DNA from 3 places in the uncultured Comamonas sp. genome. Region 3 is predicted to be linked to each of the others. Evidence: predicted binding sites of a transcription regulator. Region 3 holds the regulator's gene; each other region holds the start of a gene.

Region 1 (5,024 bases), on a different contig from region 3:
CGGTCCAGCGCATCGGGACTGATGACGCGGGCTGGTGCATCGGGTGCATCATTGGCCGCCGCGGCATCCGCAAACAAATCACCATCCTCGGCCTGGGTAGCCAACTCATCCGACCAGCGCCAGTGCACCACCTCGGGCGCTGCGCCCAGGGCCAATAACACCCGCGCGGCCTGGCGAAAGCCGGCAAAGTCATCCGGTGTTTCCAGCATCACCGTCAAGCTGTCGTTCTCCGCTGGCATGCCTGGCCTCCTCAAAACAAGGCGATCTGCGCCGCAGCCGCCAGTTGCATGCCACTGTGCCGGCGCTGCACAGCCCCCTGCCCCATCTGGGCAAGCAGCTGTTGGCGCAAGCCGGGGCTGTCGAGCATGGCCAGTGGCGGGTGGTAATCATCGAGCTCGACAAAAGGCAGCACCTTGCTGGTGGCAACGCGCAGCTGCTGCAGATCTGCCAGCCGCAGCCGGCGCACCCTGCGGGCGGCCAGCAGGCGCTCGACACTGCCAACACCCAAGCCCGGCACCCGCAGCAGCCAGGCCTTGGCCGCGCGGTTCAAATCCACCGGAAAATGCTGGCGCTGCGACAGCGCCCAGGCAAGTTTGGGGTCCAGCTCCAGATCGAGCATGCCGCCGCTCGCTGGCGCGGTGATCTCAGCCGGGCTGAATCCGTAAAAGCGCATCAGCCAATCGGCCTGGTAGAGCCGGTGCTCGCGAATCAGCGGCGGCGCCTGCAGGGGCAGATCGGATGAGGCATCGGGGATGGGGCTGAAAGCCGAGTAGTAGACCCGGCGCAGACGCTGGCCGGTGTAGAGCGCGCTGCTGGTGAGCAGAATGGTCGCATCATTGGCGCTGTCGGCGCCGACAATCATTTGGGTGCTTTGGCCCGCAGGCGCATAGCTGGGCGCTGCCGCCCGGGCCGCCTGGCGCTGGCGGGGCAGCGATACCAGCTTGCTGCCCTGCTGGTCTTGCTTCTGCTGCCGGGCCACTTCGATATGCTCCGCGACCTGGTGCATGGCCGAGGCAATGCCCACAGCATCCTTTTCCGGCGCCAATTGCTGCAGGCCCTGCTGCGTGGGCAGCTCGATATTGATGCTGAGCCGGTCCGCATAGCGGCCCGCCAGCGCCAACAACTCGGGGGACGCATCTGGAATCGTCTTGAGGTGGATGTAGCCGCGAAAATCGTGGTCCTCGCGCAGGCTGCGGGCCACCTCGACCAGTTGCTCCATCGTGTAGTCGGACGACTGGATGATGCCGCTGGACAGAAACAGGCCTTCTATGCAGTTGCGGCGGTAGAAGTCCAGAGTGAGCCCCACCACCTCGGCCGCGCTGAAGCGGGCGCGCTGCACATTGGAGCTTTTGCGGTTGATGCAGTAGCGGCAGTCGTAGATGCAGAAGTTCGTCAGCAGAATCTTCAACAGCGAGACACAGCGGCCATCGGGCGTGTAACTGTGGCAGATGCCCATGCCCTCGGTCGAGCCCATCCCCTTGCCGCCCAGGGAATTGCGGGGCTTGCTGCCGCTGGATGCGCAGCTGGCATCGTATTTGGCGGCATCGGCCAGAATCTGGAGTTTGGCGAGGGTTTGCATAAATACTGTGTATATGTACAGTATTCTAGCAAAACCTCCCGGCGATGACCAGCGCTGCCTTCCATGCTGTCAGCGTAAGCAGACCCCTTCATAGAGGGGCGGCACCGATCAGATGAAGCGGTGTTTTACAAATACTGTATATAAATACAGTTTTCATCACCCTGCTGCCGTTGCCGCGCCCATGGGCCGCCTCGGCTCCGTCAAGCCTGGGGACCCAGCTTGGCCAGCACGGCCTTTTCCTTGACGGTCGACTCGGCGGCAAACTTCTTGTAGTCGGCGCTGTTCATGTAAATCGGCAGCATCTCAAAGCGCTGCAGCATCGCCTGGTAGCTTTCCATCTCCATCGCTTCCTTGAACGCTTTGTGCAAAGTGGCTTGCACATCGGCCGGCATGCCCTTGGGGCCCACCAGGCCAAACGGCGAGTATTGCGTGGTCGGCAGGCCGAGCTCGATCAAGGTGGGGGTATTGGGCAAGGTGGGCAGGCGCTTTTCGGTCCAGACGTTCAACGCGACCATGCGGCCCTGGTCCACATAGGGGATTACGGCACTGGTGTCGGCCGCGACCATCACCTCGCCTGCCATCGTCGCGCGCATCAGCTCCGCCGATCCTTTGTAGGGCACATGCACGACATCCAGTCCGAGCTGCTGCGCAATGATGGCCGAGGTGACATGCGGCGAAGTATAGGTACCGGTATTGCCCAAGGTCAGCTTGCCAGGGTGGGCCTTGGCCCAGGCCACGACCTCCTGCCAATTCTTGAGCCCGGACTGCGTGCTGGCCACCATGCAGAACGCATAGCCGGTGACATTGATGATGTAGCTCAGATCCTCCACCGGGTTCCATTTGAGGCCCGTGGTGAAAGGCAGGCGCATCACGCTCATCGGCAGCTGGGCGATGGTATAGCCATCGGCCACCGTGTTCTGTAGCTGGGTCGCAGGCAGCGAGCCCGCCGCGCCGGGGCGGTTCTCCACCACAATCGGCTGGCCCAGCACCTTGGCGGCGTTCTCGGCGAGCTGGCGCATTGTCAGGTCGGTCGGCCCGCCGGCGGGAAAGGCCACTACGAGCTTGATCGCCCGGTTGGGAAAGCGCTTGTTCGCGTGGGCCAGCGATGCGCCGGCCCCGATATAAGCTCCCATTGCCGTGGCGGCCCCGGCTTGCACCAGGCTTCTGCGCGTCAACACCATGTCTTTGTCTCCATTTCGGTCTATAGGCGACAAAGAGTGTAGAAAAGCGCATCCAGGCACCGGGACGCCTGGGTGACATGGTCGGCGGGGCGTAAGGGTTCTGACCGCGCAGCCTGGGGGTAGCCCTATTCCACCGTCGCGCCCGATTGCTTGACGGCCTTGCCCCATTCCACCATTTCGCTGGCGACAAAGCGGTCCATCTCCGGGCCGCTGGTCGGTGCGGGCTCGGAGCCCCGGTCACGGATGAATTTCTGCATCTCGGCGCTGCTGAGAATGGCCACCGTTTCTTGGGTCAACTTGTCGACAATGGCTTTGGGCGTTCCCTTGGGAGCCATCAGGCCCAACCAGCCAACAGCCTCAAAGCCCTTGAACTCGGGCAGGCCGGATTCGGCAATCGTGGGCACCTGGGGCAGCTGGCTGGAGCGCGTAGCCGAGGTCACGCCCAGCGGCACGGCCTTGCCAGCCTGGATATTGGCCAAGGCCGCAGTGACCGAATCCACCATCAGCGGCACCTGGTTGCCCAGAAAATCCGCCTGCGCCGGGCCGCTGCCTTTGTAGGGAATATGTTCGATCTGCAGCGCTGCGCGGGCCTTGACCATCTCCGCGCTCAAATGCTGGGTGCCGCCAATGCCGGCGCTGGCATAGCTCAGCTTGCCGGGCTCGGCGCGGGCCTTGCTCACCAGGTCGTTCATGCTTTTGATGCCGCTGGCCGGATTGGCCAGAAAGACCAGCGGCACCTTGGCGATCAAGCTGATGCCAACCAGGTCGGCCCGGGGATCGAAGTTCACCTTTTTGTACAAGGTCTGGTTCACCGCCATCGCGCTGCCCGCCACCAGCAAGGTGTAGCCGTCGGCGGCGCTGCGCGCAACCTGCTCGGAGCCGATATTGCTGCCCGCGCCGGCTTTGTTCTCCACCACCAACGGTTGGCCGAGCTTTTGGCCGAGTTTGTCGGCCAGCGCACGGGCAAAGATATCGGTGGCCTGGCCGGGTGGGAACGGCACGATCAGCTTGATGGGCTTGTCTGGATAGGCGGCAAGGGCCGGACTGGCCGCAACGGCCAAGCTAGCAGCCATTGCCAATGCGGCAGCAGAAGCGAGCGCATGGGGGATCATGGGGTGGGTCTCCTGAAGAGCTGCAGCGGCGTTGGCAGAAAGCGCCGATGCGCTGCGCGAGCTTGTGTAGCCGGGATCTTCGCCCATCCAGTGGCGAATGGGCAGTCTGGGCTGTCTCCAAGACAACTGCTGGTGGTGGGTATCGTTGCTCGCTGGGACGATCAGTTCTGATCGATGGCGCAGCCAAAAGCTATCATCAGCATTGTCATTTTTACCACCGCATGCCATGTTTTTTGGAATCAGCCACCTCGTCCTCCCCTGCAGCGATCTGGAAAAAGCAACGCACCTCTGGCGTGATGTGATCGGCTTCAGGGCCGCGCGCAGCGGCGAGGGCTATGTCGATATCGACACCGGCAGCGCCCTGCTGCGGCTGCTGCAGGTGCCCAAGGTGGAGTCGCAGACAAGCCTGCGCCTGCAGGTGGCCGATGTGGCCCAGGCCTACCAAAGCCTGTTGGCGGCAGGCAGCAGCTCACGCTATGCGCCGATGCGCACCCCCGAGCTCGAAGAGATGGCCTGCGTGAACGATGCCGATGGCCATGCGATCGTGCTGTGGCGCGCGTTGACAGAAGACGAATGGGGTTTTGTGCCGGAACTGCCCAAGCAAGGCGAATGGGCCGCCGATGCCGAAGAGCTGCTGCAACGCCTGCTCGCCCATGTGCCCGCATTCTTCCGCATGCTAGCCCGGCGCAAAACCACGCGCGTGATCGAGCAACTGGCGCAAGAAGCACACAGCGCTGTTACCCGTGAATGGGTCATCAAAGGCTATATCACCGCATCGGCCAAGGTCACACGTTTTCGCCTGGTGGAGCCGCTGCGCGCTGAAGGCATTAACCCGGATGACTACCGGGCGGAGTTTGATGACGAATAAGCCCGGGCCCTGTTGGCACGGCCTTGAACGCCTGACCAAGATGCAAAAAAAGACAGCCCGCAGGCTGTCTTTTGCAGAGTGGCTCAAGACCGGCTGGTCTTACTTGCGCGCAGGCGGCACATCGGTGCAGGTGCCATGGGCCACTTCTGCGGCCATGCCGATGCTTTCGCCCAAGGTCGGGTGCGGGTGGATGGTCTTGCCGATGTCCACGGTATCTGCACCCATCTCGATGGCCAGCGCGATCTCGCCGATCATGTCACCGGCGTGCGTGCCGACCATGCCGC
Region 2 (5,024 bases), on a different contig from region 3:
CAAGCTTATATATTTTTTTAACTTCTTCTTCGGGAATGGGCGAGCTGAAATCTACTGTTAGATCTTTATTGGAAAATTGAGCAACAGTTTTTAAATGTGATAAAAAAGTGAGTGTAGTGAGTGTGTCTCTAATTAAATTTTCCTTGTCCCAGCTGAAACTAGGAATATTTAATGTGGGGTGGTTGGCCAGTTCGATATCTATTTTTACTGTGCACGAATTTGCGCATAGCTTCACAAATTTAAAAAGTTTGTCAAAGTTGGGGAGTTTGAATAAACTCTTGCCATTCCATGACTTTAAATCTATATTGGCAATTAATTGTAATGGCGGTGAGGTTCGAGCGACAGTTGCTTGGAATGTCAATAGTTTCTCGAAAAGCTCCCATTTAAATGTGCCGCTTACATCGCCCGCTTGGTGAGTGCATGGTAGTCTTGGGTACTCAATATTGGTATTTCCGTCAATGCTGGTGAGCAGCATATTTACCTCACCAATTTTTGCAACCGGCTCAATGATGAATTTTCCGCGTGTAGCTTCATCCAGAATCGACTTTACGGCTGCTGATCCAGAAACGTCCAGTCTTACGTTTTCTAATTTAATAGGGGCTCCGTGATCCCGAAGTTGCTTGAATTGTTTATCGAGATCATCTGGGTCAAATTGGCCGGCAATATTAAAATTCAATGAAACGGGTTCTTTAACACTTCCTACTCTATATGAAGTGATGCCATCATTGTAAGATGTAGATATGTCTAATCTTGGGTCTAAGTCGTGTAGCAATTCCTTTATGCCAAGGTGAACGTTTTTGATGCCTGTAGGAACATAAGCTTTAGGTTGTGCTCCGGCAGCTAATTTAAGCAAATTGGCAGCATCTTCTTCCCTTGGCTGTCGCTTATTTTGTCTAAATAAAGCGTTGCTTTCAGCTGATGATTTCCATTGTTTTAATTCATCAACTGAGTAACGTGTTTTGTCTGAATCAATTTCACGACCGTGAATTGCACAAAGCCAAATGCCGTTTTCTGCAGACTTTCTCTGCTCTGGAGTCAATGTTGGATCATAACGTGGGCCACCCGGTGAAGCTGCAGTGATGTGAGCAGCTGTCCCCGTATTTGAAGTCCCACCGTCTTGGGCTGGACCGATAGTCGAAACATCGCAATCTGGCCTAGAACAACGATATGTAACCCGCTCGGCTAATGTATTGATAACCGACTTAGAGAAATTATGACGTTTACTTTGTGTTGCCATTGGTTTTAACCTATCCCACATTGATGACATAGCAGAATAAATCAAGAAAAACGATGCAGTCTAGTCACTTTCCCTGACGTTCGGTTACATGATACGTCTAGATTCCCAATGGTTAAAATTTTTTCGCTGTGTCAACACCGCACTACCGGAATCTCTTCGATGTTGGTTGTATAGCGTGGGGTGCGCCGTTCTTGTCTCATCTCCCAGCGGGCATTTACAGGCTCTACGCCGGTTGAGGCCAAGTGCAAGGTGCCGCGCCCGTAGCGCATGTTGATCTTGTCCAACGCACCATAGAGGGCGCTGCGATCCTTGGAGGCCTCGCCCATGTCCAACTCGCATTGCTGAATGGTGCCATCACTGATATCGAGCAGAATCACCCCGGCTTTGATCAGCTGGTATCCGTCTTCATAGATCCGCTTCAACCCGTCGACGGCGCTGCGGACGATCAACGCGGTGTCCGCTGTCGGCCGCAGCAGCGGCACAATGATGGAGCGGCTGTAGCGCGGACCAGGCCGGAATGGGCTGGTATGTGCAAACACCTGCACTTGGCCGGCCAAGCCGCGCTGACGCCGCAGCTTCTCGGCCGCACGGCTGCCGTATTCGCTCACTGCCTCAATCAAAGGGCCGAGATCCTCCACTGGATGGCCAAACGACCTGGTGCAGGCGATCATTTTCTTAGGGGGCGGGGCATCCTCCAGGGCGATGCAGCTCTCGCCGCGCAGTTCGCGCACGGTGCGCTCCAAGACCACCGACCAGCGCCGGCGTATGGTGCCCAGATCGGCCTGTGTGAGCTGCCACACATTGGCGATGCCCGCCTCGTTCAACTGGTTGCTAATTCGCTTGCCAATGCCCCACACCGCGCCAACGTGGGTCTGCTCTAGGATCGTCTGCAACTCGCTGCGGGAGATCTCCTCCAGATTGCATACGCGTGCCAGGTGCCCCGGGTAGCTGCCTGGCTTGCGTTCCGCATCCTTCGCAATCGCATTAGCGAGCTTGGCCAGGGTCTTAGTTTTGCCAATGCCAATCCCGCAGGGGATGCCTACTCCGCGAGCTATACGGTCCCGGATGGCCCAGGCACGACGGGTCACATTTCGCACGCCGTCTAGCGTGATGAAACTCTCGTCAATGCTGTAGATCTCTTGTTCCGGGCCAAGGCCGGCCGCCAGGCTCATCATTCGCTCGCTCATGTCCCCATACAGGGCAAAGTTAGCTGACAGCGCCACGAGCCCCTTAGTGATCTCCAGGTGCTTGATCTGGAAATAGGGTGCGCCCATCTTGATGCCCAGGTCCTTGGCTTCGTTGCTCCGTGCAATGGCGCATCCGTCGTTGTTGCTCAGTACCACCACTGGGCAGCGGTTGAGCGCTGGGCGAAACGCCCTCTCGCAGCTAACGTAGAAGTTGTTCCCGTCGACCAGTGCATACATGTTCACACCTTGACGAAGCGCTTGATGCTGCAGGTGACAACGCCCCAGATCTCCAACGTCTGCTCGTCGCTGATGCTGATGTCAGGGAAGGTGGGGTTGGCCGCTTGCAGCTTGATGCGGCCACCGCGCTTGAAAAGGTATTTGACGGTGAAGTCGTTGTCCACTACTGCCACCACAATGGACTTGTGCTCTGGCTTCATGTAGCGGTCGACCACCAAGAGGTCGCCATCATCGATGCCGGCGTCCTTCATCGATAGCCCGCCCGACTTGACCAAGAATGTGCAAGCGGGATGAGGTATCAGGAGCTTGGTGAGGTCGATTCGCTCCTGGCTCCAGTCATCTGCAGGGCTTGGGAAGCCGGCGCGCACAGTGCTGCCCGCCACAGGAAGAACCATGGAGCTCGCATCAAAGTTGAGGGGCTGTAAAATACTGTGCATGTATACAGTATAAATGAGTCTGGAAATCAGCAGATATGGATGCGCTCGATTGACCGTTGCCGGAATCTGTGGTCTGTTAGGAGAATCACCCGGGGTGCATACGGGTGTAAAGTGCGACAGCTATCATGCAATGAGGGGTTATTGCAGTGATACGGAATTGATACCGTGAGCGCATTTCCCCTCTGTGGCGACCCCCTGAACTACGGAGAGGGACAGCGGCCTATTGTAGAGGACTTGCCGAGCCTCGCAGCCAATCTGGCGGGGGACGGCATCCGATGCGTTGATCCGCACACAGGATGCCCCTCAGCGCAGGGGTCTGCCTGGGCTGTAAAAAGTCGCGACTCCAGGCAAACTCCTGCGGAAGCGCAAAATTTCACAGCATGTTTCCTTTTCCTTCCACCCCACTCCCCACGTTGACGGCATTGAACGACCGCTGGCAATCCATCGGTTCCCTGCAAGCGCTGTACGTCAGAGTCGGCAAGGCGCCTGAGCCGCGATCGGTGGCGGAGGCCCAGGCCATCGGCGGCTATGGCCTGGCAGAGGATCGCCATGCGTCCCTTCTGTCTCCCCGGCAACTGCTGATCGCAGACAACGGTGCCTACCGGCGCTGGTATTTAGCGGACGGCACTCTTAGGGAGAATCTGCGGGTGGACTTCCCGGTCCGGGGACTTGCTTCCGGAGATCTGCTGCGGATTGGCAGCGACGTGGTGCTTTGGATCACGTTTGTCTGTGAACCCTGCCGGTTGCTGGAGCGCAGGGCGCCGGGGATCGTTGCAAATATCGGCCGAGATCGAGGCATGCTTGCCCGTGTGCTGCGAGGCGGAACCATCCGCCGTGGCGCAGAGATAGCGGTATTCCGCGCGCTAGCGCCTGCGTTCAGCGACCAGTGGCAGCAGAGGGTCCAGCAGGTGGCCTGCGCGGTGCCCGAGGGCGCCTGGATCAGCTATCGGCAGCTGGCCGAGATGGCCGGCGTGCAAACGGCCTATTGCAGAGCTTTTCCCAAGGTCCTGGCACAGTTGCCAGCGCCTGTTGCCGCCAGGGTGCGGAGCCAGCGCAGTGGGGCAGGAGAGGCGCCCTGGTCCGGTGCTGGATTCTTTGGCATGGCCCAGGATTGACGCCTGCATTGCCTGAGAAACGGCAACTGCAACCCCGGCTTCCCGCTGACAAACATGCCTTCGCCGTTTTGCAACGGGGCGGAGGCATGTCCTTGCGCACTGCAAGCGATCCGTGGCTCAGGGGCTCAATCAGTCATACCGCAAGGTGTAGATCAGATCCAGCGCGCTGGTCGTACCGGCGGAGCCGCGCAGCTGCAGATTGCGGGTGAAGTCATAGAAGATGTAGAGCGCGCCCAGGGTGCCGGCCAGGCCGGCTTCGTAGGTCACGTACAGATCCTGCGAGATGCGTTTGCCCAGCGACAGGCTGGCGGAGTCGCGGTCGGTACCGCCAAAGCCGATTTCGTCCAGGCCCAGGCCCTTGGCAATATTGCCGGTGATGCTCTCGCCCGAGCCGCCGCTGAGCAAGGCCAGCGCCGCCTGCTGCATCAGTGCGCTGCTGGCGCCACCTTCGGCTGGGTCGCGTCCCATCACCACCCAGGAGATCTTCTCCGCATCGGGCATTTCGGGGTTGGAGTACAGGCGCACGCGCGGCGCCTGTGCCGAGCCGCTGACCTGCACACCCGCCCGCACAGCGATGTTCGGACGCAGCGCCAGAATATCGAGCGAGGGATTGTTGTATGGGCCATTGAAGCGGATCAGACCGGTTTCCACATTCAGCACCTGGCCCCAGGCGCGGTAGCGGCCTTCTTCGGTGCTGATGACGCCGGTGATACGCGGCATGCCGATGCCGGCGCCGCCGCTGCTTTGCACATTGAGCGTGCCAGTCAGGCGGGTGGTGATGCCATAGCCTTGCAGCGCGAAGTCGTGGCCC
Region 3 (5,024 bases):
CTGGACGTCTACAGCAGCCAGACCCGCCCCTTGGTCGACTACTACAGCAGCTGGGCTGCACAAGACCCGGCCGCCGCCCCCAAGTACCGCGCGATCAGCGGCATGGGCTCGGTCGAAGAAATCACGCAGCGCGCGATTGCCGCCCTGCAGGCCTGATAAGCAACTCTGCCTCATCTACCAAGCCACTGTCGTGCGACAGTGGCTTTTTTATGCCCGTCTATTTATCGGTAAATAAACCGGTATCTGCCGTTGGCTCCCATGCCCGTACTTAGATTTTGGATCGGGCCTGCACCAGCGCCAGCTGCAGGCTGACCCGGCATTTGTAGGGCGTCAAGGCCACGGCCAGGTCTTTGTCCAGGTCGGCCATCCCGGGCAATACTGCATCGCTGATCACGCCATCGCTGCAGCGGCTGCTGCGCCACACCGGCAAGCCTTGCTGGCGTGCGCGCGCGATCCCATCCAGCAGCACCTCATGCACCGTGCCATTGCCGGTGGTTGCCACCACCAGGCCATCCACACCCTGGGCCTGTAGCGCCTTCAACAGCCCCGGGCGCAGGCCAGCATGGCTGGTGACGATCTCCACCCACGGCCAGGGCGTACTGGCCGGCGCGGGCAAGGCCGCCAGCCATGCGCTGCCGGTGTAGCCGCCCTCCGTATCTGCTGCCTGCGGTGCATAGCCCTGGCGCAGGCGCACGTTCGTGCCATCCACCCAGCCCAGCGGCCCCTGTTCGCCCGATGAAAAGGCCAGCAAGCGGTGCGGGTGCACCTTTTGCAGCCAGCGCGCGCTGTGCAGCTCGCCCCCGCCGGTCACCGCGACCACCTCGCGCAACAGCGGATGGCCGTCCGCATCCAGCGCCGCAGCGGCGGCCACGGCATCCTTCAGATTCTGCGGGCCATCGGGCATCAAGGCATTGGCCGGGCGCATCGCACAGGTCAGCACCACCGGCTTGGCCAGGCGCCCTAAAACGCAATGCAGGAACCAGGCAGTTTCCTCCAAGGTATCCGTTCCGTGGGTGATAACAACACCGCGTACCGCCTCGTCGCGCATCGCTGCATCGCAAGCCTGGAGCAGCGCATGCCAGACCTCGTCGCTCATGTCCTTGCTATCAATTTGCGCGATCTGCATTGCATCCAGCGGGCCCGCCGCGGCGGTCTCGATACCGCTCACCCCCGCCAGCAGGGCCGCGACCGACAGCTGCGCCGCACGGTACTGGCCGGGATTCTCGGCATCATCGGCCATGCCGGCAATGGTGCCGCCGGTGCCGATGATCAAAATTTTTGGCTGCAAAGCTTGCCTCCTGCAAAAAACTGGTTAAAAATACAGGTACTGGATTGATATACAGGTGTTGGAGTGCACGGCAGCTTGGCTGCCACCCGGCACCACAGATCACACGGAGATCTTATGCGAGACCATCCCAAACTCACCGCGCGCCAACAAGAAATTCTGGACCTGATCCAGACGGCCATCTCGCGCACCGGCGCCCCGCCAACGCGCGCCGAAATCGCCAGCAAGCTGGGCTTCAAATCGGCCAATTCGGCAGAAGACCACCTCAAGGCGCTGGCACGCAAGGGTGTGATCGAGCTGGTCAGCGGTACCTCCCGGGGGATTCGCCTGCAAAGTGATACCGTGCGCTCCATCAATGCGGCACGCGGCACGCGCTTTTCGTCGCCGCTGGCAGGCGTGTCCAACGCCACCGCCGGCCTGGGCCGTGTGGTGCAAGAGCTCGCCCAGCTGGCCCTGCCGCTGATTGGCCGCGTGTCAGCGGGCTCGCCCATCCTGGCGCAAGAGCATGTCGACCAGACCTATACCGTTGAAGGCGGCCTGTTCCAGCAGCAGCCCGATTACCTGCTGAAGGTACGCGGCATGTCGATGCGCGATGTCGGCATCATCGATGGCGATCTGCTGGCCGTCAAAGCCACCCGCGAGGCCCGCAATGGCCAGATCATCGTCGCACGTCTGGGCGATGACGTCACCGTCAAGCGCCTGCAGCGCACCAAGGATGGCATCGAGCTGCTGGCCGAGAACCCGGATTACCTGCCCATCGTCGTGCAGCCGGGCGAGCCCTTCGAGATCGAAGGCATTGCCGTCGGGTTGATTCGCAACACGATGCTGAACTAAGCCCAGCGGCCCTGTCGGCCCCTCCCTTTCTGCGCAACCCCAGGTAGCGGGCGTTGTGGGCACCCGGCCCACAACCCTGGGGAATGCGCTCGCCTTGCGCAATCCTGCTGTCATCCGTACACCAAGGAGTCTCCCATGCTCGTAGCAGATGCATTGCGTGCGCTTGCGCCCTTTTCCCTCGTCGCTGGCCTGCCCTGGTTCCAGTCCATCCAACGTGCCATCGTGCGCAGCAGCCGCCGCCGTCCAGCCCATGGCGCCGCCAACGATGGCCAGCTTGCCGCCCAGGTGCATTGCTTTGCCGCCGCCTCCAGCGCCGCTGCGCAGCGTGGTGCCGTGCAGCAACTGAGCCTGCTCGATGGCCCCAGCGTTCCGCCTGGCGTGGACGGCCCTGCCGAAGAGACACCCGCACAGCGCCCCATCGACCGCATTCGCCTGCCGCGCAAACCCGCAGCGCGCCGCCGCCTCTCAGTAGGTATACAGTCCCACACCCGCCCGTTCTTGTCGGTACAGCGCTGCAGCGCCCAGGCCGCCAACGATGCCCCCGTCAAGATGTACTGGGCGCAACCGGCCAGCCTGCACCGCCAAAAAGGCATGCGCTGGGCCATGTCGGGCAGCATGGCCGATATCTGTGCCGAGCTTGAACGCCTGGAGCGGCTGGAGCATCTGCACGCGGTCTAAGCCAGTGCCAATCCGGGCCGGTGCGTTGTAGCCAGCCTGCTGGCAGCTGCATGCCTGCTGTCACGAGGGGTGGACAGCAGCGGAATCGCTACGCTGGGTTGACGCAGACGCTGAACGTACCGGGCGTTACCGCCATGCCGGGCACGCGCCAAACCGGCACCTTCAGCGCTCTGCCTTCAGCCCGCTGCCCGCTGCTCATGGCCACTAAGCCGTGGCTGCCGCTGCACTGCCAGCGGCTTCTTCTTTTCCATCTTTCGCTCAGCGTGCGGCCGCAGCAGCCTCCAGCGCCAGCTGTTTGAAAGGCGCCAGCTGCTCGCGCAGGGCATCCCTCGCGCCATCCACTGCAGCAGCCACCGCATCGGGCCCCAACACCAGACCTTGCAGCAACACAAAATGCACATTGCGGATGCCGATGGAGGCCAGCGCATAACGCAGATAAGGCGTCAAAAAGTCCTCCTGACGCGCTTTTGGACCTGCATGGAAGCCGCCTGAACTGACCAACACCAAGGTGGGCCGGTCCTTCATCAAGCCGATCTTGCCTTCGGGCGTCGATGCAAAGCTGCGGTGTATACGGATCACCTGGTCCAGCCAGAGCTTGAGCGTGGCCGGCACCGCAAAGTTGTGCATCGGTGTCAGAATCATCAGCAGATCGCTGTCTTCCAGCTCTTTGATCAGCGTTTCCGACCAGGCCAGCGCGGGTGCGTCTGCGCTCGCATTCGAGGTGATCGCCAGCGCATAGTCGCGGCTGATCGGCGGTATCGGTGTTGCGACGAGATCGCGTTCCAACAGCGGCTGCTGCGCAAGGCCCAGCTCTGCCAGCATGTCGGTTGCCAGTTGGTAGGCGTGGCTGGCCTGGCCGTGTGGGCCACAGTTCAAGAGCAAGGTACGGGTCATCGTTTGTCCAATCGTTTGAGTAGTCAGGCCAAGGTGGGCAGCATCCGCACAGTTCTACGGCATCACATCGCCCGGGATTTGCACACCCAGGCGGCGAGCGTGGTTCGGCCCAGGCGTGCGGGCCCCTCAGGAACCAGGCAGCCATCGTCTAGCAGCGCACCCCGGTAAGGCACATCGGCATCGCCCAGCACCATGCGAGGATCGCCTTGCAAGCGCAGGTACTGCAGCACCCACTCGGCCATCGCCATCTTCTGCGGGCCGGCCACGTCCATGCAGCCCGCCAAGGGCTGCGCCAGCGCGGCGTCGGCCACCAGCATCGCCAAATCCTCTGCCGCCATTGGCTGCACCTGGGCCACCGGTATCGCCAGCAGCGTATCGGCTACGCTGTCGTGCGCCAGTTGCCCCAGGCTTTCATACAAGGGTGCTGCACGCAGCACGGTACAGGGGGTGTTGCCTGTCAGGGCCAGCAGTTCCCGCAACGCGATCGCCTGGTAGTAGCCGCTGCCTTGCAATCGCTGCACACCCAAGGCCGACAGCGCAATATGGTGCGCCACTGCGGCAGCAGCGATGGCGGCATTCAGCTGCCGGCATGCGCGCGCCCAGCCCTCCAGCGCATCGGCCGTATCCACCACAGGCGGCTCGCGCAGATCGATCAGCACCTCGGCACCATGCAACGCAGCCGGCAGTTGGGGGCCCGCATCGGCGAGCACCGGGTAACCCAGCTGCCGCAGATTGCCGACCACGCGCTTGCCCAGCGGGTTGCAGCCGTCCAGCACCAAGACTTTCATAAGCCGCCTTGCACAACACCGGGGGCTTGCCCGTTAAACGGGCATCTTGCGGAAGGCGATCGCAAAGCGGTTCCAGCTGTTGATCGAGGTGATCACAGCGGTCAGCTCCATCAGCTCGGCATCGCTGAAGTGGGGGCGCACGGCTTCCCAGGCGGCATCGGGCACATGGTCGTGCGCTACAAGGGTCAGTGCCTCGGTCCACGCCAGCGCAGCGCGCTCACGGTCGCTGAAGAACGGGGTCTCACGCCAGGCGGCGACAGTGGCCAGACGGCGGCTGGATTCACCGGCCTTCATCGCATCGGTCACATGCATGTCCAGGCAGAAGGCACAGCCATTGATCTGCGAGGCGCGCAGGCGCACCAGTTCCTTGAGCAGAATGTCCAGGCTGCCTTTGGCAATCTGGTTTTCCACGCCCAGCAGCGCTTTCATGATGGCGGGGTCAGCGGTGTAGAAGTCGAGTCGGGTTTGCATATCTATCTCCATCCAGGGTTGCGTCGGTGAATTCCGTTGCTGGCAGCCAGTATGCGATGGTCTTGGCCGAGCCA

What was found. The regulator LexA, encoded in region 3, represses DNA repair genes until DNA is damaged. The targets are predictions, from matches to a motif close to ACTGTATNNNNATACAGT.
Region 1: the regulator LexA is predicted to act here: its motif matches at 1,713-1,730, upstream of ACHWUQ_RS16905 (putative DNA modification/repair radical SAM protein).
Region 2: the regulator LexA is predicted to act here: its motif matches at 3,090-3,107, upstream of ACHWUQ_RS08480 (LexA family protein).

What each region holds. Positions count from the first base shown of each region.
Region 1 is NZ_CAXYJV010000041.1:307,947-312,970, reverse strand. It holds gene ACHWUQ_RS16910 (TIGR03915 family putative DNA repair protein) at 1-239, opposite strand, end outside; gene ACHWUQ_RS16905 (putative DNA modification/repair radical SAM protein) at 251-1,579, opposite strand; gene ACHWUQ_RS16900 (tripartite tricarboxylate transporter substrate binding protein) at 1,780-2,754, opposite strand; gene ACHWUQ_RS16895 (tripartite tricarboxylate transporter substrate binding protein) at 2,886-3,833, opposite strand; gene ACHWUQ_RS16890 (VOC family protein) at 4,099-4,740, shown strand; gene lpdA (dihydrolipoyl dehydrogenase) at 4,840-5,024, opposite strand, start outside.
Region 2 is NZ_CAXYJV010000022.1:5,370-10,393, forward strand. It holds gene ACHWUQ_RS08470 (hypothetical protein) at 1-1,267, opposite strand, end outside; gene ACHWUQ_RS08475 (Y-family DNA polymerase) at 1,369-2,661, opposite strand; gene ACHWUQ_RS08480 (LexA family protein) at 2,664-3,056, opposite strand; gene ACHWUQ_RS08485 (MOSC domain-containing protein) at 3,512-4,213, shown strand; gene ACHWUQ_RS08490 (translocation/assembly module TamB domain-containing protein) at 4,343-5,024, opposite strand, start outside.
Region 3 is NZ_CAXYJV010000050.1:239,981-245,004, forward strand. It holds gene adk (adenylate kinase) at 1-156, shown strand, start outside; gene ACHWUQ_RS22035 (asparaginase) at 269-1,288, opposite strand; gene lexA (transcriptional repressor LexA) at 1,403-2,119, shown strand; gene ACHWUQ_RS22045 (hypothetical protein) at 2,255-2,797, shown strand; gene ACHWUQ_RS22050 (FMN-dependent NADH-azoreductase) at 3,056-3,691, opposite strand; gene ACHWUQ_RS22055 (NmrA family transcriptional regulator) at 3,754-4,479, opposite strand; gene ACHWUQ_RS22060 (carboxymuconolactone decarboxylase family protein) at 4,513-4,950, opposite strand.